DNA from 3 places in the Achromobacter pestifer genome. Region 2 is predicted to be linked to each of the others. Evidence: predicted binding sites of a transcription regulator. Region 2 holds the regulator's gene; each other region holds the start of a gene.
What was found. Region 2 encodes LexA, which represses DNA repair genes until DNA is damaged. Its sites were predicted from a motif close to ACTGTATNNNNATACAGT; they were not measured.
Positions count from the first base shown of each region.

Region 1: a site for LexA is predicted at 6,448-6,465, ahead of FOC84_RS03840 (PA0069 family radical SAM protein). Genes of this name have one in related genera too.
Region 3: a site for LexA is predicted at 3,322-3,339, ahead of recA (recombinase RecA). Genes of this name have one in related genera too.

Region 1 is NZ_CP053985.1:730,558-740,192, reverse strand. Features, by position in the region: gene FOC84_RS03875 (sulfate ABC transporter substrate-binding protein) at 1-329, shown strand, start outside; gene cysT (sulfate ABC transporter permease subunit CysT) at 354-1,244, shown strand; gene cysW (sulfate ABC transporter permease subunit CysW) at 1,241-2,140, shown strand; gene FOC84_RS03860 (sulfate/molybdate ABC transporter ATP-binding protein) at 2,167-3,231, shown strand; gene FOC84_RS03855 (phosphoadenylyl-sulfate reductase) at 3,228-3,971, shown strand; gene cysD (sulfate adenylyltransferase subunit CysD) at 4,013-4,921, shown strand; gene FOC84_RS03845 (sulfate adenylyltransferase subunit 1) at 4,963-6,261, shown strand; gene FOC84_RS03840 (PA0069 family radical SAM protein) at 6,473-7,819, shown strand; gene FOC84_RS03835 (hypothetical protein) at 7,894-8,346, shown strand; gene FOC84_RS03830 (DMT family transporter) at 8,362-9,234, opposite strand; gene rplS (50S ribosomal protein L19) at 9,533-9,635, shown strand, end outside.
Region 2 is NZ_CP053985.1:5,410,398-5,420,032, forward strand. Features, by position in the region: gene tig (trigger factor) at 1-1,221, shown strand, start outside; gene clpP (ATP-dependent Clp endopeptidase proteolytic subunit ClpP) at 1,226-1,879, shown strand; gene clpX (ATP-dependent Clp protease ATP-binding subunit ClpX) at 1,981-3,279, shown strand; gene lon (endopeptidase La) at 3,538-5,988, shown strand; gene lexA (transcriptional repressor LexA) at 6,115-6,765, opposite strand; gene FOC84_RS25730 (Bug family tripartite tricarboxylate transporter substrate binding protein) at 6,995-7,960, opposite strand; gene FOC84_RS25735 (class I adenylate-forming enzyme family protein) at 7,957-9,453, opposite strand; gene FOC84_RS25740 (thiolase family protein) at 9,488-9,635, opposite strand, start outside.
Region 3 is NZ_CP053985.1:605,726-615,360, reverse strand. Features, by position in the region: gene FOC84_RS03235 (MFS transporter) at 1-825, opposite strand, end outside; gene FOC84_RS03230 (sensor histidine kinase) at 1,020-2,399, opposite strand; gene FOC84_RS03225 (response regulator transcription factor) at 2,515-3,204, opposite strand; gene recA (recombinase RecA) at 3,436-4,500, shown strand; gene recX (recombination regulator RecX) at 4,637-5,323, shown strand; gene FOC84_RS03210 (LysR family transcriptional regulator) at 5,351-6,268, opposite strand; gene metE (5-methyltetrahydropteroyltriglutamate--homocysteine S-methyltransferase) at 6,411-8,708, shown strand; gene FOC84_RS03200 (Pls/PosA family non-ribosomal peptide synthetase) at 8,936-9,635, shown strand, end outside.

The DNA.
Region 1 (9,635 bases), 2.4 Mb from region 2:
ACAAGTTCGACATCGTGGTGCCGTCGCTGTCCATCCTGGCGGAGCCGCCGGTGGCCGTGGTCGACAAGGTCGTGGACAAGAAGGGCACCCGCGCCGCGGCGCAGGCCTACCTGGAGTTCCTCTACACGCCCGCCGCGCAGGAAATCATCGCCAAGAACTACTACCGGCCCATCGACAAGACCGTGGCCGCCAAGTACGAAAGCAAGTTCCCCAAGGTCAAGCTCGTGACCATCGACGACAAGATCTTCGGCGGCTGGCGCAAGGCGCAGAAGGACCACTTCAGCGACGGCGGCACCTTCGACCAGATCTACCTGCCGCAAAAGAAATAAGCACTTGACGATCGGACGACGGCCATGACGACAGCCTCGAACCCGGCGGCAAGCGGCGCGCAAGCGCCTTTTGCCTTTCGGCGCAACAGCCCGGGCGTGCTGCCCGGATTCGGCATCTCGATGGGTTACGCGGTGCTGTACCTCAGCATCCTCGTGCTCATTCCGTTGGCGGCCCTGCCGATCAAGAGCGCGGGGCTGGGCTGGCAGGGATTCTGGGACACGGTGACCGCGCCGCGGGTGCTGGCTTCGTACCAGCTGACCTTCGGCGCGTCGCTGATCGCGGCGCTGGTGAATCTGGTGTTCGGCACGGTGGTGGCCTGGGTGCTGGTGCGCTATCGCTTTCCGGGCAAGAAGATCCTGGACGCGCTGGTGGACCTGCCGTTCGCGCTGCCCACCGCCGTGGCTGGCATTGCGCTGACTGCGCTGTACTCGCAGAAGGGCTGGCTGGGTGGGCCCCTGGCCGACTGGTTCGGCTGGAAGGTGGCGTTCACGCCGCTGGGCATCGTCATCGCCCTGATCTTCATCGGCGTGCCCTTCGTGGTGCGCACGGTGCAGCCGGTGCTGGAAGACGTGGAGCGCGAGATCGAGGAGGCCGCGGCCAGCCTGGGCGCCAACCGCTGGCAGACCATACGCCGGGTGCTGCTGCCCATCATCATGCCGGCCTTGATGACCGGCTTCGCGCTGGCCTTCGCGCGCGCGGTGGGCGAGTACGGCTCGGTGGTGTTCATTGCCGGCAATATGCCGATGGTGTCCGAGATCACGCCGCTCCTGATCATCGCCAAGCTCGAGGAATTCGACTACGCCGGCGCCGCGGCCATCGCCACGGTGATGCTGGTGCTGTCCTTCGCGCTGTTGCTCGTCATCAATCTGCTGCAGGGCTGGCAGGCCCGCCGCAACCTCGGGAGGCTCGCATGAGCGCCGCGGACCGTCCCGCCCATTTGACCGAGCCGCGCTGGGTGCGCGGCGTGCTGCTCTTCATCGCGCTGGGATTCCTGACGCTGTTCCTGCTGGTGCCGCTGGCGGCGGTGTTCGCCGAGGCCTTCAAGAAGGGCTGGCAGCTGTACCTGGACGCCATCGTCGAACCTGATGCGCTGGCCGCCATCCGCCTGACGCTGCTGGTCGCGGCCATTGCGCTGCCGCTGAACCTGGTGTTCGGCGTGGCCGCGGCCTGGGCGATCACCAAGTTCCAGTTCCGCAGCAAGCAGTTCCTGATCACCCTGATCGACCTGCCGTTCTCGGTGTCGCCGGTGGTGGCTGGCCTGGTGTTCGTGCTGCTGTTCGGCACCCAGGGCTGGTTCGGCGGCTGGCTCCAGGCGCACGACATCAAGATCGTCTACGCCGTGCCGGGCATCGTGCTGGCCTCGCTGTTCGTGACGTTTCCGTTCGTGGCGCGCGAGCTGATTCCGCTGATGCAGGCGCAGGGCAGCGAGGAAGAGCAGGCGGCGCTGACCCTGGGCGCAAGCGGCTGGCAGATCTTCTGGCGGGTGACGCTGCCCAACATCAAGTGGGGTCTGCTGTACGGCGCCATTTTGTGCAACGCGCGGGCCATGGGCGAGTTCGGCGCGGTGTCGGTCGTGTCCGGGCAGATCCGCGGCCTGACCAACACCATGACCCTGCACGTCGAGATTCTCTACAACGAATACCAGTATTCCGCGGCGTTCGCCGTGGCGTCGTTGCTGGCCTTGCTGGCGCTGGTGACGCTGGTGGCCAAGAACGTCGTCGAGTGGCGCAACGCGCGCTTTCAGCAAGCGGCCGACCTGCCGGTCGAGTATCCCGGCCAGCCGGCCGCCATCAAGCCGGCCCTGGCCTGACGCGGCGGCCTGAAAGGAGACAAGCTATGAGTATCGAAGTCCGCAATCTATCCAAGCGCTTCGGCCAGTTCCGGGCGCTGAACGACGTCTCGCTGCACATCGAGACGGGCGAGCTGGTCGCGCTGCTGGGGCCCTCGGGCTGTGGCAAGACCACGCTGCTGCGCATCATCGCGGGGCTGGAGTCGGCCGATTCCGGCAGCGTGCTGTTCGCGGGCGAAGATGCCACCGCCGTGGACGTGCGCCAGCGCCAGGTCGGTTTCGTGTTCCAGCACTACGCGCTGTTTAAGCATATGACGGTGTTCGAGAACGTGGCCTTCGGCCTGCGCGTCAAGCACCGTTCGCAGCGCCCCTCGGAAGACGTGATCCAGCGCAAGGTGCATGACCTGCTGGGACTGGTGCAGCTGGACTGGCTGGCCGACCGCTATCCCGCGCAGCTCTCCGGCGGCCAGCGCCAGCGCATCGCCCTGGCGCGCGCGCTGGCGGTGGAGCCGCGGGTGCTGCTGCTGGACGAGCCGTTCGGCGCGCTGGACGCCAAGGTGCGCAAGGAATTGCGGCGCTGGCTGCGCCGCCTGCATGACGAGCTGAACGTGGCGAGTGTGTTCGTCACGCATGACCAGGAAGAAGCGCTGGAGGTGTCGGACCGCGTGGTGCTGATGAACTCGGGCCGCATCGAGCAGGTGGGCACGCCGCGCGAGGTCTGGGAAGAGCCGGCCACGCCCTTCGTCTACGGCTTCCTGGGCGACGTCAACCAGTTGCAGGGCTTTGCCACGCGCGGTGTCTGGAGCGGCGCCGGCCTGTCCTTGCCCGCGCCGGAACTGGCGCAGGCCGAAGCCCAGCGCGCTACCGCCTATGTGCGGCCGCACGAGTTCGAGGTCGAGCGCTACCGCGACGGCGCGGACGGCATTCCGGTGCGCCTGGCGCATGCCTTCCTCGCCGGTCCCAGCGCCTACCTGGAACTGACCAGCGAGGATTCCGACGCCATCATCGAAGCCGAGGTGCCCGAGTCCCTGTACCGCGAGCTAGGCCTGCGCGATGGCGAAATTCTGTTGGCGCGTCCGCGGCGGGCGCGCATTTTTGCGACGCAATCATGAGCACTACCGATCTTTTGCCTGAACTCGAACCGGGCCTGGCTGCGCGCTGGCGCGAGCTGGGCGCGCGCCTGGCCGACGTGCAGCAGCGCTACCCGGACGCCGCGCTGGCCTCCTCGCTGGCGGCCGAGGACACACTGTTGACGCATGCCATCTACAGCGCCGGCCTGGACCTGGAAGTCTTCACGCTGGACACGGGCCGATTGCACGCCGAGACCTTGGGCGTGCTGGACGCCGTGCGCGAACACTATGGCCGCGAGATCACCGTGTACCGGCCGGTGGCGGCCGCGGTCGAACAGCACGTGGCCGAACACGGCGCCTATGCGTTCTATGAAAGCGTGGAATTGCGCAAGGCCTGTTGCCAGATCCGCAAGGTCGAGCCGCTCAAGCGCGCGCTGGCCGGACGCGGCGCCTGGATCACCGGGCAGCGGCGGGCGCAATCCACCACCCGCGGCGTACTGCCGCTGGAAGAAGACGACCCGACCTTCGGCCTCTACAAGTTCAATCCACTGGCCGAGTGGAGCGAAGAGGAAGTCTGGTCCGTCATCCGCGCCCTGGGCATTCCGTACAACCCGCTGCATGACCAGGGCTACCCGTCCATTGGCTGCGAACCCTGTACCCGCGCCATCCGTCCCGGCGAGGACCTGAGGGCAGGGCGTTGGTGGTGGGAGTCGTCGGACTCCAAGGAATGTGGCCTGCATGCGGGCAACCGGGTCATCAGCATCGCGGCGCGCGCCGATTGATGCGGCCCACGAATTCGAAATCTGTTTTAGGGGAAGTGCATATGTCTGCTGTGATCCAACGCAGCCACCTGGATTGGCTGGAATCGGAAGCAATATTCATCCTGCGCGAGGTGGCCGCCGAAAGCGAGAAACCCGTGCTGCTGTTCTCGGGCGGCAAGGACTCCGTGGTGCTGCTGCGCCTGGCCGAAAAGGCCTTCCGGCCGGGGCGCTTTCCGTTCCCGCTGATGCACATCGATACCGGCCACAACTTCGAAGAAGTGATCGCCTTCCGCGATGCGCGCGCGGCCGAGCTGGGCGAGACCCTGATCGTGCGCAGCGTCGAGGATTCGATCGCGCGCGGCAGCGTGGTGCTGCGCCGCGAGACCGATTCGCGCAATGCCGCCCAGGCCGTGACGCTGCTGGAGGCGATCGAGGAATTCGGCTTTGACGCCTGCATAGGCGGGGCGCGCCGCGACGAGGAAAAGGCCCGCGCCAAGGAGCGCATCTTCTCGTTCCGCGACGAATTCGGCCAATGGGATCCGAAGGCGCAGCGCCCGGAACTCTGGAACCTGTTCAATACCCGCGTGCACCGCGGCGAGAACATGCGCGTGTTTCCGATCTCGAACTGGACCGAGCTGGACGTCTGGCAGTACATCCAGCGCGAGCAGCTGGCGTTGCCGTCCATCTACTACAGCCACCAGCGCGAAGTCGTGCGCCGCAAGGGGCTGCTGGTGCCGGTCACGCGGCTGACCCCGCCGCAGGATGGTGAACAAGTCGAACGCCTGCAAGTGCGGTTCCGCACGGTGGGGGACATCTCCTGCACCTGCCCGGTGGCGTCCGACGCGGCCGACACCCGCGCCATCATCGCCGAAACCGCGGTGACCGACATTACCGAGCGCGGCGCCACGCGCATGGACGACCAGACTTCCGAGGCCTCGATGGAGCGCCGCAAGAAGGAAGGCTATTTCTGATCGCATGACACGCCGGCATGCGCCGGCGACCAGGAACGCACATGAACGCACTAAACGACTCTTTTCTTTCCGGCGCCGACACGGGCGTGCTGCGCCTGATCACCGCGGGTTCGGTGGACGACGGCAAATCCACGCTGATCGGCCGTCTGCTGTATGACAGCAAGGGCGTGTTCGCCGATCAGCTGGACGCGATCTCGCGCGCCAAGCACAAGCGCGTGGCGGGCGACGGCATCGACTTCTCGCTGCTGACCGACGGCCTGGAGGCCGAGCGCGAGCAGGGCATCACCATCGACGTGGCCTATCGCTATTTCTCCACGCCCGCGCGCAAGTTCATCATCGCCGACGCGCCGGGGCACGAGCAGTACACGCGCAATATGGTGACGGGCGCGTCGACGGCGGACGTGGCCGTCATCCTGATCGACGCCACCCGCGCGGCCGACGGCGTGCTGCTGCCGCAGACCAAGCGCCACAGCACCATCGCGCGCCTCTTGGGCATCCGCCACATCGTGGTGGCGGTCAACAAGATGGATCTGGTGGACTGGGACCGCGCCGTCTTCGAGCGCATCCGCGACGCCTATGCGGACCTGGCGGGCAAGCTGGGCATCGAGCATTTCGACGCCTTGCCGCTGTCGGCGCTGAACGGCGACAACGTCGTCACGCTGTCGCCGCAGACGCCCTGGTACGAAGGAGAGCCATTGCTGGCCCTGCTGGAATCGCTGGACCTGGCGAGCGACGGCCGCGCCTTGCCGCTGCGCTTTCCGGTGCAATGGGTGGCGCGCCATGACGGCAGCCGCAAGGATGACTTCCGCGGCTATGCCGGCCGCGTCGCAAGCGGCGTGCTGCGGCCGGGCGACGAGATCACGGTGCAGCCCTCGGGCGTGACGGCAGTCGTGCGCGAAGTGCGCGCCTTCGACCGCGCGCTGGATGAAGCGGTGGCGGGCGACTCGATCACGCTGGTGCTGGATCGCGACGTGGACGTGTCGCGCGGCGACGTGATCGTGCATGCGTCGGCGCCGGCGCAGGTCACGCGCGAGTTCGAAGCCGAGCTGTGCTGGCTCGATGCGCAGGCGTTGAACCCGGCGCGCAAGTATCTGCTGAAGTCGGGCACGCGCCTGACCTCGGCGAAGATACGCGCGGTGCTGTCGCATCGCGACATCCACGAACTGCAGGAAGTGGAGAACACCGAAGGCACGCTGCGCATGAACGACATCGGACGCGTGACGATCACCACGCGCGAGTCGCTGGCGGTCGATCGCTATGCCGATGTGCCCGCGACGGGCACGTTCATCCTGATCGACGAGGCCACGCACCAGACCGCGGCGGCGGGCATGCTGCGCTAGCCCGGAAGAGACTGGAAAACAACGGATTTCCGGCCCTTCAGAACCTGTTGTTTTTTTGCTAAATTCAATACTGGTGCGGGTTTCCGGACGATCTCGTCTGGTGAAATCGATTTGTCCGGACGGCGTTGGCGTCTTGCGGTAAAGTGGGGTTGTCTTACGAAAAGGCTTTTGGTGCTTGTCAAAACCACTGTGTTTTTGTACAGTAGTTTTCATGGCACGCACCGATCATTCTTTTCCCGCCGGTTCTGGGTCCCCGGCTGCCGCCCCCGCCGCCTTGCGCGGTCGGGGTGCGGTTACTAATGTTCGGCATCGCTTTCAGCGCGATGACCGTGTGCAGGTCGACGACGGCTGGTCTTCCTCCGGTCTACCCGCCGACTTCGTAGATTCCGTCCCCGATAATTTCCCTGAAGCAGCCTCTGGCGAGCAAACCGCCGCCCGCGTCATTCCCATCCTGCCGGATGCGCGCATCGCGCCGGCCGCTCCCAAGACCACGGTCACCGCCGAAGAAGCGCGCAAGATGTTGTCGCGCAACGATTCGCCGGACATTCCCTTCGACGTCGCGGTCAATCCGTACCGCGGCTGCGAACATGGCTGCGTCTATTGCTACGCCCGGCCCACCCATTCCTACCTGGGCCTGTCTCCGGGGCTGGACTTCGAAACCCGGCTGGTGGCCAAGGCCAATGCGGTCCAGGCCCTGCGCGCCGAACTCGCGCGGCCCGGTTACAAGCCGTCTCCCATCAACATCGGTTCCGCCACGGACGCCTACCAGCCCATCGAACGCGAATGGCGGCTGACCCGCGGCCTGCTGGAACTGATGCTGGAAACCCGTCACCCGCTCACCATCGTCACCAAGAACGCGCTGGTCGCCCGCGATCTGGACCTGCTGGCCGCCCTGGCCGAGCAGAAGCTGGTGGTGGTGTACATGAGCATCACCACGCTGGACGCGGGCATGGCCCGCACGCTGGAACCGCGCGCCGCCGCGCCGTGGCGCCGGCTGGAAACCGTGCGCAGCCTGACCGACGTCGGCGTGCCGGTGGGCGTGCTGGTGGCACCCATCATCCCGTTCATCAACGACGAGTCCATGGAACACATCCTCCAGGAGTCCAAGGCGGCCGGCGCGCACTACGCCAGCTACACCGTCCTGCGCCTGCCCTGGGAGGTCAAGACCCTGTTCGAGGACTGGCTCAACGCCCATTTCCCGGACCGCGCCCAGCGCGTCCTGCATCGCATCGAAGACCTGCGCAATGGCCGCCGCAACGATCCTAATTTCGGGTCGCGCATGCGCGGAACCGGCGTATGGGCCGATCTGCTGCGCCAGCGCTTCACCATCGCTACCCGCAAGCTGGGCCTGAACCGCCACCGGCTGGCGCTGGATTGCGACCGTTTCCTGCCTCCCGCCGCATCGGTGGGGGCTGCCGATTTCCTATCCCCGGTTGGCGCGCAAGCGTCTTCAGGGGTCCCTTTTTCCGCCGTATCGCCCGCAGCCGGCGCCGTGCACGGGCGCGCAGCGCGCCAGTTGCAAGCCATGGCCGCGGGCCAGTTGTCATTGTTCGATTGACCGCCGGCTGCCGCCGCGGATGCCTGCCGGGGGGCTACGCCCTGGCGCTGGACCATCTTTGCTAGGAGTTCCCTATGAACACCGCTGATATTTCCGTCTTGTCGGACGAACTCGTCGTCACGCTGAACCCGCTGCGCCGCGGCACGAACCACGCCCGCGCCTGGTGCGCCAGGGTGGCCGGCATGGCGCTGCCCTGGAACACGTCCGCGGCCGACGTTGAACCGCGCCGTCGCGTGCGGCCCGGTTCCGTACCGGCTCGCTGGCCGTTCCCGCCAGCGCCCGCCGAAGCGGGCGCACTGGCCGGCCAGGCTGTCGCCGCGCCGGTACCGATGCCTGCGCCCGCAGTACCGGTTGCGCCGGTCGAGGCCGCGCCGGCCTCGCGCGAGCGCTGCCTGGGCAACGCCACGGTGGAGCCCGTGACGGCTCAGGTCACCAGGAAGGCCATGGTGATCGATGTGGTGATGGTGTTGGCCTGGGGCGCGATCATCCCCGGACTGATGTGGCTGGGTGCGGCCGCCGGCTTCTGAGCGGTACAGGGCTGGTCAGCTCGAACCCAGCAGAATGACGCCCGCCAGGATGCCCAGGCAGCCGGCCAACCGGCCTGGTCCGACTTTTTCGCGCAGCAGGAACATGCCGGCCAGGGTGCCCAGCATCATGGACATTTCCCGGGCAGGGGCGACCAGGCTTAGCGGCGCGCCGTTGCGCAGGGCGTACAGCACCAGGATGTATCCCAACGGCGACAGCAGGCCCACGGCCAGCGCCAGATGCCAGTGTCCGCGCATGGCCTCCCAGGACTGGGGGCGGCGGCGCAGCATGTGGGGGGCCATCATGGTCGTGCGGGTGACACAGGTAAACCAGTCGAACAGCACGGGGCTGATCAGCAGCACCTTCACGCCATAGGCGTCGACCACGGTATAGGCGGCGATGAACAGGCCGATCACCACGCCCCAGCGCACGCCCACCCAGGCCTGGGCCTGCTTGAAGATGGTCAGGCGCCCCTGGGTTGCGATCAACAGCACGCCGCCCACCACGCAAAGCATGCCGATGATGCCGGTGCTGGTGGCGGGTTCGCCCAGCAGCAGAAAGGCGCCGGTGGTGGACAGCAGCGGCCCGGTGCCCCGGGCGATGGGGTAGACCACCGACAGGTCGGCCACCTGATATCCCCGTTGCAGGCACAGGCTGTAGCCCAGATGCAACAGGCTGGAGGTCAGGATGGCGCCGACCACCGGCCAGGTCCAGGTCATGCCGTCGTGCAACAGCACCCAGATGACCCACGGCGCGTACAGCACCGAGGCGCACAATCCATAGGCGAAGACGAAGGGAGCGCCCACCATGGCCGCGCGCTTGGCGAGCAGATTCCACGTGGCGTGGGCCATTGCCGCCAGGACGACCAATATCAGGGACGAATACGACATGAAGGAACAGCGCCAGATGACGTGTTTGTTACAGAAGACGGAAGGGTACTCCAAACCGCGAGAACCGGGGCCATGTTACCTGATGCCTGGGGCGATTTTTGGTGTAGAATCATTGGTTTGCCAAATCTCATCCTCTGCTTGCGGCACATGCAACGGGAGCTGGCCTAACCGCCAGTTGGCCGTGCAGCACGCGACGAATGTGGGCTTGTGCGTACAGCGCAATCCTGCAGAAGCGGCGTGAACAACATCGAACGGCAAAAGTTTTAGTCCGCAAAGACATGATGATCTAGGAGTTCTCATGAACCTTATCGCTATCCTGGAACAGGAAGAAATTGCCCGTCTGACCGGCGGTCAAGCCAAGCCTGAATTTGCTCCTGGTGACACCGTCATCGTGAGCGTGA
Region 2 (9,635 bases):
CAATTGAAGCGCGTGGCCCGGACCGCCAAGGTCCCCGGCTTCCGTCCGGGCAAGGCGCCGCTCGCCATGCTCGAGCGCAGCCATGGTCCCAGCATCCGCTACGACGTGATCAATAGCCAAGTTGGCCGTGCCTTCGAACAAGCTGTCGACGGCGCCAAGCTGCGCGTCGCCGGCGCCCCGAACCTCGAGCCCAAGACCGACGGCGTTGCCGACGACACGCTGGCGTTCACCGCCACGTTCGAGGTCTATCCCGAAGTTGCCGTGCCGGACCTGTCGGCCCTGGCGGTTACCCGCTACGACACGGCCGTCACCGACGCCGAAGTGCAGCAAACCCTGGACGTCCTGCGCAAGCAGCGCGCCACGTTCGAAGCCCGTGAAGGCCGCGCCTCGCAAGACGGCGACCGCGTCACGCTGGACTTCGCCGGCACCATCGACGGCGTGCCGTTCGAAGGCGGCAAGGCCGAAGACTTCCCGTTCGTGCTCGGCCAAGGCCGCATGCTGCCGGAATTCGAAGAAGCCGCCCGCGGCCTGAAGGCTGGCGAAAGCAAGGTCTTCCCGCTCAAGTTCCCCGATGACTACCAAGGCAAGGAAGTCGCCGGCAAGACCGCCGAATTCACCATCACCGTCAAGGAAGTGGCTGAAGGCGTGCTGCCCGAGCTGAACGGCGAATTCGCCAAGTCCCTCGGCCAGGCCGAAGGCGACATCGAAAAGCTGAAGGCCGACATCCGCAGCAACATCGAGCGCGAAGTCAAGGTCCGCTCGGCTGGCCGCACCAAGTCCAGCGTCATGGACGCCCTGGTCGAAGCCGGCAAGTTCGACGTGCCGAAGGCCCTGGTCGACAACGACGTGCAAGGCCGTGTCGCCGCTGCCCGCGAAGAGCTCAAGCAGCGCGGCATCCCCAACGCTGAATCCGTGCCGATCCCGGCCGAAGCCTTCGCCACCGAGTCCGAGCGCCGCGTGCGCCTGGGCCTGCTGGTGTCGGAACTGGTCAAGCAAGCCCAGCTGCAAGCCAAGCCCGAGCAAGTCCGTGCGCGTATCGAAGAGTTCGCCGAGAACTACGAACAACCCGCACAGGTTGTCAGCTATTACCTGGCTGACCGCCAGCGTCGTGCTGAAATCGAGGCTATCGTGCTGGAAGACAACGTCGTCGCGCACGTGCTGGAAAAAGCCAAGGTCACCGAAGAAAAGGTGGCTTTCGATCAGTTGATGGGGATGGCGTAACACTATGCAGAGATTCACCGATTTCTATGCGGCAATGAATGGCGGGTCCTCGGTGACCCCCACCGGCCTGGGCTACATTCCCATGGTGATCGAGCAGTCGGGGCGCGGCGAACGCGCCTACGACATCTATTCGCGTCTGCTCCGCGAGCGGCTCATTTTCCTGGTGGGCCCAGTCAATGACGCAACGGCCAACCTGGTCGTGGCGCAGTTGCTGTTCCTGGAATCGGAGAATCCTGACAAGGACATTTCCCTGTACATCAACTCGCCTGGCGGGTCGGTGTATGCGGGAATGGCCATTTTTGACACCATGCAATTCGTCAAGCCGGACGTGTCCACCCTGTGCACCGGCCTGGCGGCCAGCATGGGCGCGTTCCTGCTGGCGGCAGGCAAGAAGGGCAAGCGCTTCACGCTGCCCAACTCGCGCATCATGATCCACCAGCCCTCGGGCGGCGCCCAAGGGCAGGCCTCGGACATCCAGATCCAGGCTCGCGAGATCCTGGACCTGCGTGAACGCCTGAACCGCATCCTGGCCGCCAACACCGGCCAGACCATGGAACGCATCGAACTGGACACGGAACGTGACAACTTCATGTCCGCCGAAGATGCGGTATCGTATGGACTGGTGGACAAGGTGATGAGCTCCCGCTCGGAAGGCTGACTTCCAGGTTGATCTGAACCCGCTGCCATCATGTTTGAGTAAGCGCATGCGCTAGGCTTTGTTCCAGCCTGGCGCATCTTTACCTGAGATACGAAAGAAATATGCCTGAAAAAAAGGGATCGGCAGACGCAAAAGTGCTGCATTGCTCGTTTTGCAATAAAAGCCAGCATGAAGTCCGCAAGCTGATCGCGGGTCCGTCGGTATTCATCTGCGATGAATGCATAGATCTGTGCAACGACATCATCCGCGAGGAGGCGCAAGCCACCGCGCGCGCGGCGATTCGTTCCGAACTGCCCACTCCGGCTGAAATCAAGACTTTCCTCGACCAGTACGTCATTGGGCAGAACTCGCCCAAGCGCATGCTGGCCGTGGCCGTCTACAACCATTACAAGCGCATCCGCCACGGCGAGATCAAGGGCGACGAAGTCGAGCTCTCCAAGAGCAACATCATGCTGATCGGCCCCACCGGGTCGGGCAAGACGCTCCTGGCCCAGACCCTGGCGCGCATGCTGAACGTGCCCTTCGTCATGGCCGACGCCACCACGCTGACCGAAGCCGGTTACGTGGGCGAAGACGTCGAGAACATCATTCAGAAGTTGCTGCAGAACTGCAACTACGAAGTGGAAAAGGCGCAGCGCGCCATCATCTACATCGATGAAATCGACAAGATTTCCCGCAAGTCCGACAACCCGTCCATCACCCGCGACGTGTCGGGCGAGGGCGTGCAGCAGGCCTTGCTGAAACTGATCGAAGGCACGGTCGCTTCGGTGCCCCCGCAGGGCGGCCGCAAGCACCCGAACCAGGACTTCGTCCAGGTCGACACGACCAACATCCTGTTCATCGTGGGCGGCGCCTTCGATGGGCTGGAAAAGGTCATCCGCGACCGTACCGAGAAATCGGGCATCGGCTTTTCGGCCTCGGTGCGCGCCAAATCGGAACGCGGCGTGGGCGAGCTGTTCTCCGAGGTCGAGCCCGAAGACCTGATCAAGTTCGGCCTTATTCCCGAACTGGTCGGCCGCTTGCCGGTGGTCGCCACCCTGGACGAGCTGGACGAAGCGGCCCTGGTGCAGATCCTCACCGAGCCCAAGAACGCCTTGCTCAAGCAGTTCCAGAAGCTGTTCGCCATGGAAGGCGCCGAGCTCGACGTGCGTCCCGCCGCCCTGAAGGCCATCGCCCGCAAGGCGCTGCGCCGCAAGACGGGCGCGCGCGGTCTGCGTTCCATCATCGAGCAGGCCCTGCTCGACACCATGTATGACCTGCCTTCCCAGGGCAACGTCAAGCGCGTGGTGCTGGACGAGGGCGCGATCGAAGGCGAGGGCAAGCCATTGCTCATCTACGCCGACGAAGACGCGGCTTCAGATAAGCCAGAGCGCGGGGAAGTCCGCGACGCCGCAGCCTGATATTTCAAAAGAGCCCGTTCCTGTAACGGGTTTTTTTGCCTAAGGCGGATTCCCGGGTGCAAACACGCTTTTCCTGCAGGCGCGACGCTTGCATACTGAGGGTGCCGCCCGCGGTTTTTTTCAGCCTATGGGGGATCCAGGCGCCGAGATCTTGAATTTTCGGCTATTGTTCCCATAACAGACGTAACCGACGTGGATCGCCCGGGTATACCCGGATCTCCCGTCCCCGATACGCCGAGTCATACCGAGGAACCTCCTATGTCTGCCAGCCAGACCCTGCCTTCCGACCCGATCGACCTGCCCCTGCTCCCACTGCGCGACGTCGTGGTGTTTCCGCACATGGTCATCCCGCTGTTCGTCGGCCGTCCGCGCTCTATCCGCGCGCTCGAGGTTGCGATGGAAGCGGGCAAGAGCATCATGCTTGTGGCCCAGAAATCCGCCGGCAAGGATGATCCCACCCCTGAAGACGTCTACGAGATCGGCTGCGTGGCCGGCATCCTGCAGATGCTCAAGCTGCCCGACGGCACCGTCAAGGTGCTGGTCGAAGGCACCCAGCGCGCCCGTATCAACAGCATCGAGGACGCCGATTCGCATTTCACCTGCCAGGTGACGCCGATCGAACCGGATGCCATGCAAGGCTCCGAGACCGAAGCCCTGCGCCGCGCCATCGTCGCGCAGTTCGAGCAATACGTAAAACTGAACAAGAAGATCCCCCCGGAGATCCTGACCTCGCTGGCTGGCATCGATGATGCCGGACGCCTGGCCGACACGATCGCCGCGCATCTTCCCCTCAAGCTCGAGCAGAAGCAGAAGATGCTCGAGATCGTCGGCACCTCCGAGCGCCTCGAAGGCCTGCTCACGCAACTCGAAACCGAAATCGACATCCTCCAGGTCGAGAAGCGGATTCGCGGCCGCGTGAAGAAGCAGATGGAAAAGAGCCAGCGCGACTACTACCTGAATGAGCAGGTCAAGGCCATTCAGAAGGAGTTGGGCGAGGGCGAGGAAGGCGCGGACATCGAAGAGCTTGAAAAGAAGATCATCGCTGCCCACATGCCCAAAGAGGCGCGCAAGAAGGCCGATGGCGAGCTCAAGAAGCTCAAGCTCATGTCGCCCATGTCGGCCGAAGCCACCGTGGTGCGCAACTACATCGATACGCTCATCAACCTCCCCTGGAGGAAGAAGAGCAAGATCAACAATTCCATCAGCAACGCGGAAACGGTGCTGGACAACGACCACTACGGTCTGGAGAAGGTCAAGGAACGGATCCTGGAATATCTTGCCGTGCAACAGCGCGTGGACAAGGTGAAGGCGCCCATCCTGTGCCTGGTCGGCCCTCCTGGCGTGGGCAAGACCTCGCTCGGCCAATCCATCGCCAAGGCGACGAACCGCAAGTTCGTCCGCATGGCGCTGGGCGGCGTGCGCGACGAAGCCGAGATCCGCGGCCATCGCCGCACCTACATCGGCTCCATGCCCGGCAAGATCGTCCAGAACATGTCGAAGGTCGGCGTGCGCAATCCCTTGTTCCTGCTCGATGAAATCGACAAGCTGGGCATGGATTTCCGCGGCGATCCCTCGTCGGCGTTGCTGGAAGTACTGGATCCGGAACAGAACCACACGTTCCAGGACCACTACATCGAAGTCGACTTCGACCTGTCCGACGTCATGTTCGTGGCCACCAGCAACACGCTGAACATTCCGCCGGCCCTGCTGGACCGCATGGAAGTCATCCGTCTTTCCGGTTACACCGAGGAAGAGAAGATCCACATCGCCCGCGACCATCTGCTGCCCAAGCTGCTGAAGAACAACGGCGTGAAGGATAGTGAACTCTCGGTCGACGACAGCGCGCTGCGCGACATCGTGCGCTACTACACCCGCGAAGCCGGTGTGCGTGCGCTTGAACGCGAAGTGGGCAAGATCTGCCGCAAGGTCATCAAGCAGTTGCTGACCCAGAGCGACCGCGCCAAGGCCGAAGGCAAGGCTGCCGAGGTCAAGCCGGTGAACGTCACGGGCGACAACCTGAGCGATTTCCTGGGCGTGCGCCGCTACACCTTCGGCATGGCCGAAAAGGAAAACCAGATCGGTCAGGTCACGGGTCTGGCCTGGACGGAAGTCGGCGGCGATCTGCTGACGATCGAAGTCGCGGACATGCCTGGCAAGGGCGTCATTCAACGCACGGGTTCGCTGGGCGACGTGATGAAGGAATCGGTCGAGGCGGCCCGCACGGTGGTGCGTTCCCGCGCCCGCCGCCTGGGCTTTGCCGACAGCGTCTTCGAGAAGCACGACATGCACGTGCACGTGCCGGAAGGCGCGACGCCCAAGGACGGTCCGTCCGCGGGTATCGCGATCACCACGGCCATGGTGTCGGCCTTGTCGCGCATCCCGGTGCGTGCCGATGTCGCCATGACCGGCGAGATCACGCTGCGCGGCGAAGTCCTGCCCATCGGCGGCCTGAAGGAAAAGCTGCTCGCGGCTCACCGTGGCGGCATCAAGACGGTCTTGATCCCGGAAGAAAACGTCAAGGATTTGGCGGAGATCCCGGACAACGTCAAGAACCATCTTGAGATCGTGCCGGTGCGCTGGATCGACAAGGTCCTGGAACTGGCGTTGGAGCGTCTGCCGGAGCCCTTGGCCGAGGAAGAGGCGGTCAAGGAGCCCCTGGTGGCCAAGCCTACCGAACCCGGTTCGACCGATCCGGTGCTCAAGCACTGATGCACGCCCGGAGGACGCCGCCAGTACGGGGCGTTTTTCCAGGATGGGGCTTCCAACAAAAAACCCCGCCAGGAAAATTGGCGGGGTTTTTTTATGCTGCGGGCAGCGGGCCGGCGCCGCAGGCCTTTAGTGCAACGCGTGCGTGCGGATCAGGCCGACCGCGATGCCTTCCAACGCGAAATCCTGGCCTGCTTCGACCACGATGGGTTCAAAGTCGGGGTTTTCGGGCAGGAGTTCGATGTGGCCGTTCTGGCGCTGCAAGCGCTTGACCGTGACATCGTCGCCCAGACGGGCCACCACGATCTGGCCGTTGCGGGCTTCCGAGGCTTTCTTGACGGCGAGCAGGTCGCCTTCCAGGATGCCGGCGTCGCGCATGCTCATGCCGCGCACCTTGAGCAGGTAGTCGGGCGTTTGCGCGAATAGATTGGGGTCGACGCCGACCTCGCGTTCGACATGCTCGGCGGCCAGGATGGGGCTGCCAGCGGCCACGCGGCCAACCAGCGGCAGCAACAATTGCGCCAGGCCCGGCATGGGCAGCGAGCTTTGCGTGGGGGCAGGGGAGTTGTCCTTCAGGCGGATGCCACGGGAGGCTCCGGCCGTCAGTTCGATGGCGCCCTTGCGCGCCAGCGCCTTGAGGTGATCTTCCGCCGCATTGGGGGAACGGAAACCCAGGGCCAGGGCAATCTCGGCGCGGGTTGGCGGAAAGCCGGTGCGCGCGACGGTCTGCCTGATGAGGTCCAGGATTTGTTGTTGGCGATCAGTGAGTTTGCTGGCCATGGCGATGATCCGGTGCTAGCGGACTGTACATATATACAGCGCCATTCTGGGGGACGCAGCGCAAAAAAGCAAGCTATGGGGCCGCCGCCGCGCCAAAGCCAAGGTGACGGCAGGCCGGTCAGGATGTCCCGGATCGGACGCACCCGGCGAAATCGGCCGCGGCCGGCCGTTGGAAAGCCATGTGCTTACGGCTCCATGGCACGGCCGGGCCTGGACGATGCCGCGTCTGCTACTCCGGCTTGATTCCGGCCGCGTCGATGACGCCGCGCCACTTTTGGGTCTCGGATTCGATATAACCCTGCAATTCCTCCGGACGGGTGGCTTTGATCGTGATGGCTTTGTCTTCGAGCTTGCGGATGATGTCGGGTTTGGCCAGCGCTTTCAGCAAGGCGGAACTCAGCACCGACAGTCGGTCGGCCGGAATGCCGGCTGGGCCCATGACGCTGACCCAGGCGTCTACGCTCATGTTCTTCACGCCCAGTTCCTCGGCGGTGGGCACGTCGGGCAGTTCCTTGATGCGCGTGGTGCTGGTGATGGCCAGCGCCCGCACTTTGCCCGACTGCACCAGGCTCAGGGCCGCGGGCAGATTGTCGAACCCGAGGTCGACGTGACCGCCCATCAGGGCGGTCAACGCCGGCCCGCTGCCTGAGAAGGGAATGTGCTGCATTTTTGCGTCCGTCAGGATCTTGAAGTATTCGCCGGTCATGTGCGGCGATGTGCCGGTCCCGGGGCTGGAGTAGGACAGTTGCCGCAGCGTTGCATCGGCGACCAGGGTGCGCAGGTCCTGATACTTCGAATCGGCATTGACCAGCACCAGATTGGTGTAGAAGCCAACCTCGCCGATCATGGTGAAATCCTTGATGGGGTCGAAATTCAGCTCCTTGCGCAACAGCGGGTTGATCACGTTGGTGGCTACGGTACCCAGGAAGATGGTGTAGCCGTCGGGCTTGGCGTGTGCGACCGACGAGGCGCCGATAGTGCCGCCAGCGCCCGCCTTGTTTTCGACGACCACGGCCTGTCCCAGTTCGCGCGATAGGCCCTCGGCCAATACCCGCGCGACGATATCCGTCGAGCCTCCCGGCGGAAACCCGACCACGAAGCGGATAGGCTGGTCCGGAAAGGCTGCGGCGGCGGAGCCGCCCAGCGTGACGGCCAACACGCAGCTTGTGGCGGCAATCCAGGTCTTGAAAGTCATGATCGATGTTCCTCCTGCCGGGTCGCGTCGCGCAAGTCGTCGATAATTCGCCGCTTGTCGATCTTGCCCAGCGTGTTTTTGGGAAAAGACTGCACGATGTGGATGATTTTGGGTGTCCGCACGGACCCCAATTGCTGCTTGCCGTAGTCGATCAGCGCCTGCGCGCTGATCGCTTCCGGCCGAACCGGCACGACCGCCATTTCGACGCGTTCGCCCCATTCGTCGTCGGCGCTGCCGAACACCACGCATTCGGCGATGTCTGGGTGTTGCGCATAGGCGTTCTCGACGTCGGAGGGATACACATTGAAGCCGCCGCTGATGATGACGTCCTTGGAGCGGCCCTTGATGAACAGGAACCCGCGCTCATCGATGACGCCGATGTCTCCAGTGTGGAACCAGCCGTCTTTCAGGACGGCCGCGGTCTGTTCGGGCATGTTCAGGTAGCCCGACATCAGCAAGTCGCCGCTGGCGATAATTTCGCCCAATGTGTTTGGGTTGGCGCTTGGGCGGCCATCGGCGCCGACGACTGCCACGCGCGTCAGGGGGCCGATGCGGCCTGCGCTGCCTCGGTTTTCCGCTAGGGAGCCTGTAGCGCCGTCCATGCCTGCGATGATGACTGGCGCTTCTGTCAGGCCGTAGGTAACGCCCAGTACGGGGCCAAACGCCGCAATCGCCTGCGACTGCAGCGGGGCAGGGCATGGCGCACCGCCATACAGCAGGTTGCGCAGCGCTGGCAGATGGCGCGCAGCGTCACGCTGTGCCTGCACCAACCGCTGGAGCAGCGTGGGAGGCAGCCAGGTGGACGTCACCCCATGGGTGTCCATCAAGGCGTGCAGTTGCTCGGCCGTGGCCTTGCTGGCGATCACCAGGCAGCCACCGGCATGCAGTACCGGCAGCACGAAAGTGCCTGCGCCATGCGTCATCGGCGGAGCCAGCAGAAAGCGTTCCTCGCTGTCGAAGCCATACGCCATGGCCAGCGACGCCACCATGGTGTTGATGCAGCGCAGCGACTGCAATACGGCTTTGGGCGCGCCCGACGATCCGCCGGTGAACTTGATGGCGGCCCTATCGCCCAGATCCGGGTTGAAGCGCAATGGTGACTGGCCTGCGTGTTCATGCACCAGCGCGTCGATATGGAGCTCACGGCCCGCGTCGTTGCAGATGCGCAGGCCATGGTAGGAAGCCAGCAGCGCCTCGTATGCCGCGTCGTGCAACACGATGTCGGGTGTGGCCGTCGCCAACTGGCGGGCGATGTCCTGTTCGACTACGGTCGGCGTCAGCGGCACCAGCACGCCGGCGCAGGCGTAGGTGGCCAATATGCCCAGCAGCATCGCGTGCGAATTGCCAGCCAGCGTCGCGATCACCGGACGCGGTTTGCCCGACAGGCGTTGCAGCGCCGCGGCCAGCGCTAGCGTCTGGCCGCGCAGCGCTTCGTAGGTGTGGGCGCGGCCGCTAGCCGCATCGATCGCCGCGATGCGATCTGGGTACCGCATGGCCGCATGCAGGAAAAAATCGATAGGCTGCATGCTAGAGCCTGTTGCTGAGCACCGTGACCACGGCCGCGGCATCTTCGTAATGCAAGAAGCCGCCGCCGTTTTCGGCCACTGCGGTACGGGCGCCCTGTACCTGGCGCGCTCCAGCCTCATGGCGCAGTTGCGTAACGAGCTCATGGATT
Region 3 (9,635 bases), 2.3 Mb from region 2:
CGTCAGGAAGAACAGGGCGTAGAACTGGCCCGTGTACCAGACCACGGCCTGGCCGGCGGTCAGGCCCAGCAGCGCCAGGATCACGACCTTCAGGTTCTTCCATTGGCCGAACGATTCGGCGATCGGCGCCTTGGAGCCCTTGCCTTCTTCCTTCATGCGCTTGAAGGTCGGCGATTCGCTCAGTTGCAGGCGGATCCACACCGAGATGCCCAGCAGCACGACCGAGATCAGGAACGGAATGCGCCAGCCCCAGGCCTTGAAGTCGTCTTCGCCCATGACCGTGCGGATGCCCAGGATGACCAGCAGCGACAGGAACAGGCCCAGGGTCGCGGTGGTCTGGATCCAGGACGTGTAGAAGCCGCGGCGGCCATGCGGCGCGTGCTCGGCGACATAGGTCGCCGCGCCGCCGTACTCGCCGCCCAGCGCCAGGCCTTGCAGCAGGCGCAGGACGATCAGGATGGCGGGGGCGGCCAGGCCGATGCTGGCGTAGCTGGGCAGCACGCCCACGAGGAACGTGGACAGGCCCATGATCACGATCGTGACCAGGAAGGTGTACTTGCGTCCGACCAGATCGCCCAGGCGGCCAAACACCAGTGCGCCGAACGGGCGTACGGCGAAACCGGCGGCGAACGCCAGCAGGGCGAAGATGAAGCCCGCGGTGGGGTTCACGCCCGAGAAGAAGTGTTGCGCGATGATGGCGGCTAGCGAGCCGTACAGATAGAAGTCGTACCACTCGAAAACCGTGCCCAGCGACGACGCAAAGATGACGCGGCGTTCATCCTTGGTCATCGGGCGCGGATCCGCGGATGGACCGCGGCCTGCCATGGTTGTTGTGCTCATGATGTCTCCTCGGTTTTATGGCCGGCGGTGGTCCGCCGTGCTGCGCCCGCCGCCGGCGAGCCGACATTGAGCTATATGCAACATTGGGGGGTGACGCTGACGAGGTTCTGACGGGATACTTACTTGAGTCTTAAAATTGAAACTGAAAGTAACTATCCCCTGGGAGGCTAGGGATAGTCCTAGGAGGCGTCGGAGAGGTCTGACAACTCGGTGTAAAGCGGAAAGATCACGCGGATCCGCATGCCGGGCAGGTTCGAATGCGCCGTGGGGTGATCGCTGATTTCGACGCTGGCCTGGTGCTTCTGGGCGATCTCCCGCACGATGGCCAGCCCCAGGCCGCTGCCGTCGGACTGGGTGCCCAGCACGCGGTAGAAGCGGTCGAACACCCGTTCGCGCTCTTCAGGCGGGATGCCGGGGCCGGAATCCTCGACCTCCAATACCGCATGCGCGCCCAGGATTTGTGCGCGTACCGTGATGTGGCCGCCGCGCGGCGTGTAGCGCAGCGCGTTGTCCACCAAGTTGTTGAGCAGTTCGGCCAGCAGCAGGGGGTTGCCGTTGATCTCCACCGGGTGGTCCGAGCCCTCGAAGCCCAGGTCGGTGTTCAGCGACAGCGCCTGCGGCGCCCAGTGCATGGCCTGTTCGTAGGCGATGGCGTTGAGGTCCGTGCGGGTCAAGCCGATGGCGCTGGGGTTCTCGGCCCGGGCCAGCAACAGCAGTTGGTTCACCAGGCGAGTGGCGCGTTCCGAGCCGGTCACGAGCTGGCGCAGGCTGGACTGCATTTCCTCGGGGCTGGCGTCGCGCAGCGCCAGCTCGGCCTGGGTGCGCAGGCCGGCCAGCGGCGTCTTCAACTGGTGCGCCGCGTCGGCGACGAAGCGGCGCTGCGCCTGCACGTTGGACGAAAGCCGGTCCAGCAGATCGTTCATCGCGGCCACCAGGGGCGCGATCTCGGTAGGCGCGGCGCGCTCGTCGATGGGCGAAAGATCGTCGGGCCGGCGGGCCCGCAGGCGCTGCTGCAGCGCGTTCAGCGGCGCGACCCCGCGCGACAGCCCGAACCACACCAGCAGCACGGCGATGGGCAGCACCACGAACTGCGGAATGATCACGCCCTTGATGATGTCGTTGGCCAGCTGCGTGCGCTTTTCGACGGTCTCGGCCGCGATCAGCAGCGCTGGCTGCGTATCCGGCAGGTGCAGGTCCACCCAGGTGAACGCCAGCCGGATGCCGAAGCCGCGCAAAGTCGCGTCTTCGTACTGCACTTCGCCGGGGCGGGGCTGGCCCACGGTGGAAGGCAGCGGCAGGGCGCGGTCGCCGCCCAGGTATTCGCCGCGGCTGCCCAGCGCCAGCCAGAACACGCTGTCGGTCTCGTCGGCGTGCAGCACTTCGCGCGCGGTGCTGGTCATCTTCAGCACGGCGCGGCCGTCCTGCGCGTGCACCTGCAGGGTCAGCACGTGGAGATTGTTGGCCAGCGCGCGGTCGTAGGGCACGTTGGCGATGTTCTGCGCCACCACGTAGGTGATGGCCACGCTCATCGGCCACAGCAGGAACAGCGGCGCCAGCATCCAGTCCAGGATCTCGCCCAGCAGGGAGCGTTGCGGCGGCGCGAAGCTCGGGCCCTTGGCCCCCGCCCGCATGACCTCCAGTGCTTCCTGGTTCAGCGCTTCCGGCGGCGCCGCTTCAGCTTGCGAGGTACGCCGCACCCTGGTCCCGCTCAAGACAGTAGCCCAGGCCGCGCACCGTCACGATTTTCACGCCGCTGGGCTCCAGCTTCTTGCGCAGGCGATGGACGTAGACCTCGATGGCGTTGGTGCTGACTTCCTCGCCCCATTCGCACAGGTGGTCGACAAGCTGGGTCTTGCTGACCATGCGGCCGCTGCGGGTCAGGAGGATCTCGAGCAGGCTGACTTCGCGCGCCGACAGGTCCAGCGTCTGGTCGTCGACCACGGCGACGCGGCCGGTCTGGTCGAACAGCAGGCGGCCGTGCTTGATCATGGTGGCGCCGCCGCCCGCGCCGCGCCGGGTCAGGGCTCGCACGCGGGCCTCGAGTTCCGACAGCGCGAACGGCTTGGCCATGTAGTCGTCGGCGCCCAGGTCCAGCCCCTTGACGCGCTGTTCGATACTGTCGGCGGCGGTCAGGATCAGCACCGGCAGGGCGGAGTTGCGGGCGCGCAGGCGGCGCAGCACCTCCAGCCCGGCCAGTTGCGGCAGGCCCAAGTCCAGGATGAGCAGGTCGAATGCCTGGGCCGCCAGCGCCGAATCGGCCGCCAACCCGTCGCGCACCGCATCCACGGCATAGCCGTTGTGGCGCAACGAACGGGACAGGCCGTCGGCCAGGATGCTGTCGTCTTCGGCGATCAGGATACGCATGGGCTACAGTGAGAAAAGACCCCGTGGCGCAAAGGGGACAAAACGCCGGGTTCGTCTGGCATTCTGGCATAGGGCGCCAAGCTTGCCACTCAGGGTATACGTGCAAAACACTGGCACACTGGTTTTATGTACAGTATAATCCGATGCCATAATCTGACCCGTTGCTCAAAGCACCCGCCTAAACCTGCGGCACTTCCCTAGACACCAGATACGTTACAGACAGGACTCTACATGGACGACAAAACCACCAAGGCCGCCGCATCGGAAAAGGCCAAGGCGCTTGCCGCCGCGCTTTCGCAGATCGAAAAGCAGTTCGGCAAGGGCTCGATCATGCGCTACGGCGACAACGAGGTTTCGCATGACATCCAGGTGGTTTCCACGGGCTCGCTCGGTCTGGACATCGCGCTGGGTGTCGGTGGCCTGCCGCGAGGCCGCGTGGTCGAAATCTACGGCCCGGAATCGTCGGGCAAGACCACGCTGACGCTGCAGGTCATCGCTGAAATGCAGAAAATCGGCGGCACCTGCGCGTTCGTTGATGCGGAGCACGCGCTCGATGTGCAATACGCCTCCAAGCTGGGCGTCAAACTGACCGATCTGCTGATTTCGCAGCCGGACACCGGCGAACAGGCGCTGGAGATTACCGACGCGCTGGTGCGCTCCGGCTCGGTCGACCTGATCGTCATCGACTCGGTGGCCGCGCTGGTGCCCAAGGCCGAAATCGAAGGCGAAATGGGCGATTCCCTGCCCGGCCTGCAAGCCCGCCTGATGAGCCAGGCGCTGCGCAAGCTCACCGCCACCATCAAGAAGACCAACTGCATGGTCATCTTCATCAACCAGATCCGCATGAAGATCGGCGTGATGTTCGGCAACCCCGAAACCACCACCGGCGGCAACGCGCTCAAGTTCTACGCCTCCGTGCGCCTGGACATCCGCCGCATCGGTTCCATCAAGAAGGGCGACGAGGTCGTCGGCAACGAAACCCGCGTCAAGGTCGTGAAGAACAAGGTCGCGCCGCCGTTCAAGCAGGCCGAATTCGACATCATGTACGGCGCCGGCATCTCGCGCGAAGGCGAAATCATTGATCTGGGCGTGGCCGCCAATGTGGTGGACAAGTCCGGCGCGTGGTACAGCTACAACGGCAACCGCATCGGCCAGGGCAAGGACAATGTCCGCGAGTACCTGAAAGAGCACAAGGACATGGCCGTCGAGATCGAGAACCGCGTCCGCGAGAACCAGGGCATCGTCAGCCGCGCGGCCGAATTCGTACCCACCGCGGAAGACACCGCCGAAGATTGATCGGATCGGTGGCGGGCCTGGCGCGTGGCGGATTCAGATTTGCCGCGAACGGCCCGCGTATCGCGTCGGGGCAGCCCGAACACTTGCGGCAGGCGCCAGGACGGGCCTGCCGTTATGCATAGCAAGCAGGAAACGCATGAGCTGGAAACCGCCGCCCGCGTCAGCCGAGCGCCTCCGCGCCAAGCTGGACGATGAATTCGAAACCGTGGCCAAGCCGCAGGGCTTGCGCCGCAGTTCGGATGCGCGCCGCGAGCAGGAAGCGCAAGCCGGCGATGCGCCGGATTCATGGAGCCGCAGTTCGGAAGCGGGCGGTGCGCGCCGCGGCCGCCGTGCCGCCGCGGCCGAGGACGGCCAGGATACCGACAGTCAGTCGACCCGCAAGGGGCCGTCGTTGAAGATGCGGGCCGTGGGCTATCTGTCGCGGCGCGAGCACGCCCGCGAGGAATTGGCGCGCAAGCTTGCCGCCCATGCCGAAGATCCGGCCGAAGTCGAGGCCGTGCTCGATGCCCTGGAGAAGGAAGGCTGGCTGTCCACCGAACGCTTTGCGCAAAGTTTGGTCCATCGGCGCGCCTCGCGCCAGGGGGCGGCGCGCATCGTGCAGGAATTGCGGCAGCACGGGGTGGACGACAACCAGGTCGCCGAATTGCGCGAACAACTGCGCGCTACCGAATACGACCGCGCGCTCGAAGTCTGGAAGAAGCGCTTCAGCGCCAAGCCGGAGGATCGCGCGGCGTACGCAAAACAGGCGCGCTTTCTGGCCAGCCGTGGCTTTGCACATGACGTGATTCGTCGCATTCTGGGCGAAGGCGGCGACGAGGACTGAGTTCCTCCGCTGCAAACGGCTGGCTTCTTACTTCGCCGACTTGATCCCCGACAGCGTCTTGAAACACACGTCGCGGGTAATGGTCAGGAACTCATCGATGTACGAGGCATCCGTGTCCTCGCTGCGCACCGTCGCGTACAGCGTGCGCCATACGCCTTGCGGGCCCAACCGGCACAGCCGCAGCCAGCCCTGATTCATGTATTCCGTCAGCGCCCAGTTGGGCAGCGCGGCCACGCCGCGGTTGCTGGCCACCAGCTGCGCAATGATGGGGGTGAGCTCCGCGCGGCGGATGGCGGCCGGCTCCACGTCGGCGGGGTCGAGGAAGGCCGTGAAAATGTCCAGGCGCTGCTTGTCCACGGGATAGGTGATGAGCGTCTGGTCGGCCAACTGATCCGGCATGACGAACTTGCTGCCGGCCAGCGGATTGGATTCCGACACGGCCAGCACCAGCTCGTACTTGAACAGCGGCAGGTATTCCACCGCGTCCAGTGGCTGGGGGTCCGAGGTAATGACCAGGTCCAGGTCGCCGCGCACCAGGGCGGGCAGGGGGGCGAAGGAAAACGCCGCCGACAGGTCCAACGCCACATCCGGCCATTGCGCGCGGAAGGCATCCAGGGCCGGCATCAGCCACTGAAAGCAGGAATGGCAGTCGATCGCCAGGTGCAGCCGGCCGGTGCGGCCCGCGGCCAGCCGCTGCAGATCCCGTTCCGTCGCGCGGATGCGCGGCAGCACTTCATCCGCCAGCGCCAGCACCCGCAGGCCCGCGGTCGTCAGCCGCGCCGGCCGCGTGCGGCGGTTCAGCAACGGCGTGCCCAGCCGGGTTTCCAGGTCGCGCAACTGGTGCGACAGGGCCGACTGGGTCAGGTGCAGGCGCTCGGCGGCTTCCTGCAGGCTGCCGCCATCGCGGATGGCGGTAAGCGTTTCAAGATGGCGGATTTCAAGCATGGGTGACTACAGGGTTAGGAAATAAGCTCATATTGTATGAGATTTGCTCATTCTATGAATGTGTACATTGATTTTGATTCATTTTGGTTTGGCATCAGAATAGCCGTCACTTGAGCAAATTTTGTCTAACGGCGGAAATGTCATGACTACTATTCATAATTTGGGTTTCCCCCGCATCGGCGCGCAACGTGAGCTGAAGCGCGCGGTCGAAGCCTATTGGGCCGGCAAGCAGACCTCTGAAGAACTGGAACAGACGGGCCGTGAACTGCGCGCCAAGCACTGGAAACTTCAGGCCGCCGCCGGCCTGAAGTTCGTGCCGGTGGGCGACTTCGCCTGGTACGACCAGATCCTGGAATGGACCACGCTGCTGGGCGCCGTGCCGGCCCGCTTCGGCCAGAAGGACGACGAGCCCGTCACGCTGGACACGCTGTTCCGCATGGGCCGTGGCCGCGCGCCGACGGGCAAGCCCGCCGCCGCCTGCGAAATGACCAAGTGGTTCGACACCAACTACCACTACATCGTGCCGGAACTGGTGCCAGGCCAGACCTTCCGCATCGCCCGTGAATCGCTGTTCGAACAGGTCCGCGAAGCGCAGGCCCAGGGCTACGCCGTCAAGCCCGTGATTCCCGGTCCGCTGACCTGGCTCTATCAGGGCAAGGGCGATGCCTTTGACGCCGGCGCCGCCGATGAGGGCAAGCTGCAACTGCTGGCCGCGCTGCTGCCGGTCTACCAGGAAGTGCTGGCGCGCTTCGCCAAGCTGGGCGTGCAGTGGGTGCAGATCGACGAACCCATCCTGGCGCTGGATCTGCCGCAAGCCTGGCGCGACGCGTTCAAGCAAACCTATGACCAGTTGTCCGCCAGCGCGGTCAAACTGCTGGTGGCCACCTACTTCGACGGCCTGAAGGACAATCTGCCGACCGCGCTGGGCTTGCCCGTGGCCGGCTTGCACGTGGACCTGGTGCGCGCGCCCGAACAACTGGCGGAAGTGGTCGCGGGCCTGGGCGCCGAACAGGTGCTGTCCGCCGGCGTCATCAATGGCCGCAACATCTGGCGCACCGACCTGGACGCCGCCATCGCCACGCTGACCCCGATCAAGCGGCAATTGGGCGACCGTCTGTGGCTGGCGCCTTCGTGCTCGCTGCTGCACGTGCCGGTGGATCTGGCTTATGAAACCGAGTTGGATGCGGAGCTCAAGAGCTGGCTGTCGTTTGCCGCCCAGAAACTGGAAGAACTGAGCCTGCTGGGCCGCGCCCTGGACAGCGCGACGCAAGCCGCCGCGCAGGACGGCCTGGCCAAGCAGCGCGCCGCGCTGGCCGCCCGCCGTTTTTCGGCCCGCATCCACAATCCGGCCGTCGCCCAGCGCATGGCTGGTGCGGCCGCCGTGTCGCGCGACCGCGCGCCGTTCGCCGGCCGCATCGCCCGCCAACAGGAAGAGCTGGGCCTGCCCGCCTACCCGACCACGACCATCGGCTCCTTCCCGCAGACTGCGGAAATCCGCGCCCTGCGCCGCGACTGGAAGTCGGGCGCGCTGTCGGACTCGGGCTACGAGACCGCCATCCGCAAGGAAATCGAGGAAGTCATCCGCTTCCAGGAAAAGGTCGGCCTGGACGTGCTGGTACACGGCGAACCCGAGCGCAACGACATGGTGGAGTACTTCGGCGAGCTGCTGGCCGGCTTCGCCTTCACCAAGAACGGCTGGGTCCAGAGCTACGGCTCGCGTTGCGTCAAGCCGCCGGTCATTTTCGGCGATGTCGCCCGTCCCGCGCCGATGACGGTGGGTTGGTCGTCCTACGCGCAGTCGCTGACCGACAAGCCGGTCAAGGGCATGCTGACTGGCCCGGTCACCATCCTGCAGTGGTCGTTCGTGCGCGACGACCAGCCGCGCGAGCAGACCTGCCGCCAACTGGCCCTGGCCTTGCGCGACGAAGTGGTGGACCTGGAAACCGCCGGCATCAGCGTCATCCAGATCGACGAGCCCGCCATCCGCGAAGGCTTGCCGCTGCGCCGCGCCGACTGGCAGGCGTATCTGGATTGGGCCGTGGATTGCTTCCGCCTGTCGACCGCCGGCGTGCGCGACCAGACGCAGATCCACACCCACATGTGCTATTCGGAGTTCAACGACATCATCGAATCCATCGCCGCCATGGACGCGGACGTGATCACGATCGAAACCTCGCGTTCCAACATGGATCTGCTCAAGGCCTTCGAGGACTTCCGTTATCCGAACGATATCGGTCCCGGCGTGTACGACATCCATTCGCCGAACGTGCCCGAAGTGGACTGGATGGTCGGCCTGATGGAGAAGGCCGCGGCCCGTCTGCCCAAGGAGCGTCTGTGGGTCAATCCTGACTGCGGCCTGAAGACGCGCGCCTGGCCTGAAACCGAAGCCGCGCTGATCGGCATGGTGCAGGCGGCCCGCGCCTTGCGCGAGGCGGCCTGAGCAGAAAGCTTGCCGTAATGCCGCCTGATCCCATGGGTCTGGCGCCAGCCCTGATCCGCGCATGCCGCGCGCGGATCAGGGCTTTTTCCTTGCAGCCGCAAGGTTCTTGTGATGGCTGCAAGCCACAGCCTGGGCGCGGCGCGGATGTTTTTTTCAATCCTGCTTGAACGAAATTCCGCGGCATGGGTCAATACGCAAAATCCCATTGCTGGATCCTTGTCGTTCCTATGATTCTCCAAGGCCCCTGTCGGCCCGACCTGCTGCTTGCAGAGACGCTGCCCGACATTCTGGAAGCCACGATCCGCCGGCATCCCGCCGCCGTCGCCATTCATTGGCTGGATCACACCCTCACTTATGACATGCTCGGCCAGCGCGCCGACCTGGCCGCGCACCATCTGATCGAAGCGGGCGTGCGGCCCGGCGATATCGTCGGCCTGTGCCTGCCGCGCGGCGCCGACCTGCTGGTGATGCAGGCGGCCATCGCCAAAGCGGGCGCGGCCTGGCTGCCATTTGAATCCGACACGCCTGCGGACCGCATGCTGGTCTGCCTGCAGGACGCGGGAGCCCACGGACTGATCGCGGGCGCCGAGGTCCGGCTGGACGGCATGGAAACCTGGACCACCTGGGCGCTGTCGGAGCCGGTCGAAGGCGATTTGCGCAGGCGGGAAGGGCTGCTGCCCGAACATCCTGCTTATGTCATCTACACCTCGGGCTCCACCGGCAAGCCCAAGGGCGTGCCTATCAACCACGCCAGCATCTGCCACTTCCTGCGCAGCGAAAACGCAGTGCTGGGCGTGCGCCATGAAGACAAGGTCTACCAAGGCTTCTCGGTGGCCTTCGACATGTCGTTCGAAGAGATCTGGATCAGTTATCTGGTCGGCGCGTCCTTGTGGGTAGCGCCCAAGATGCTGACCACGGACCCGGAAG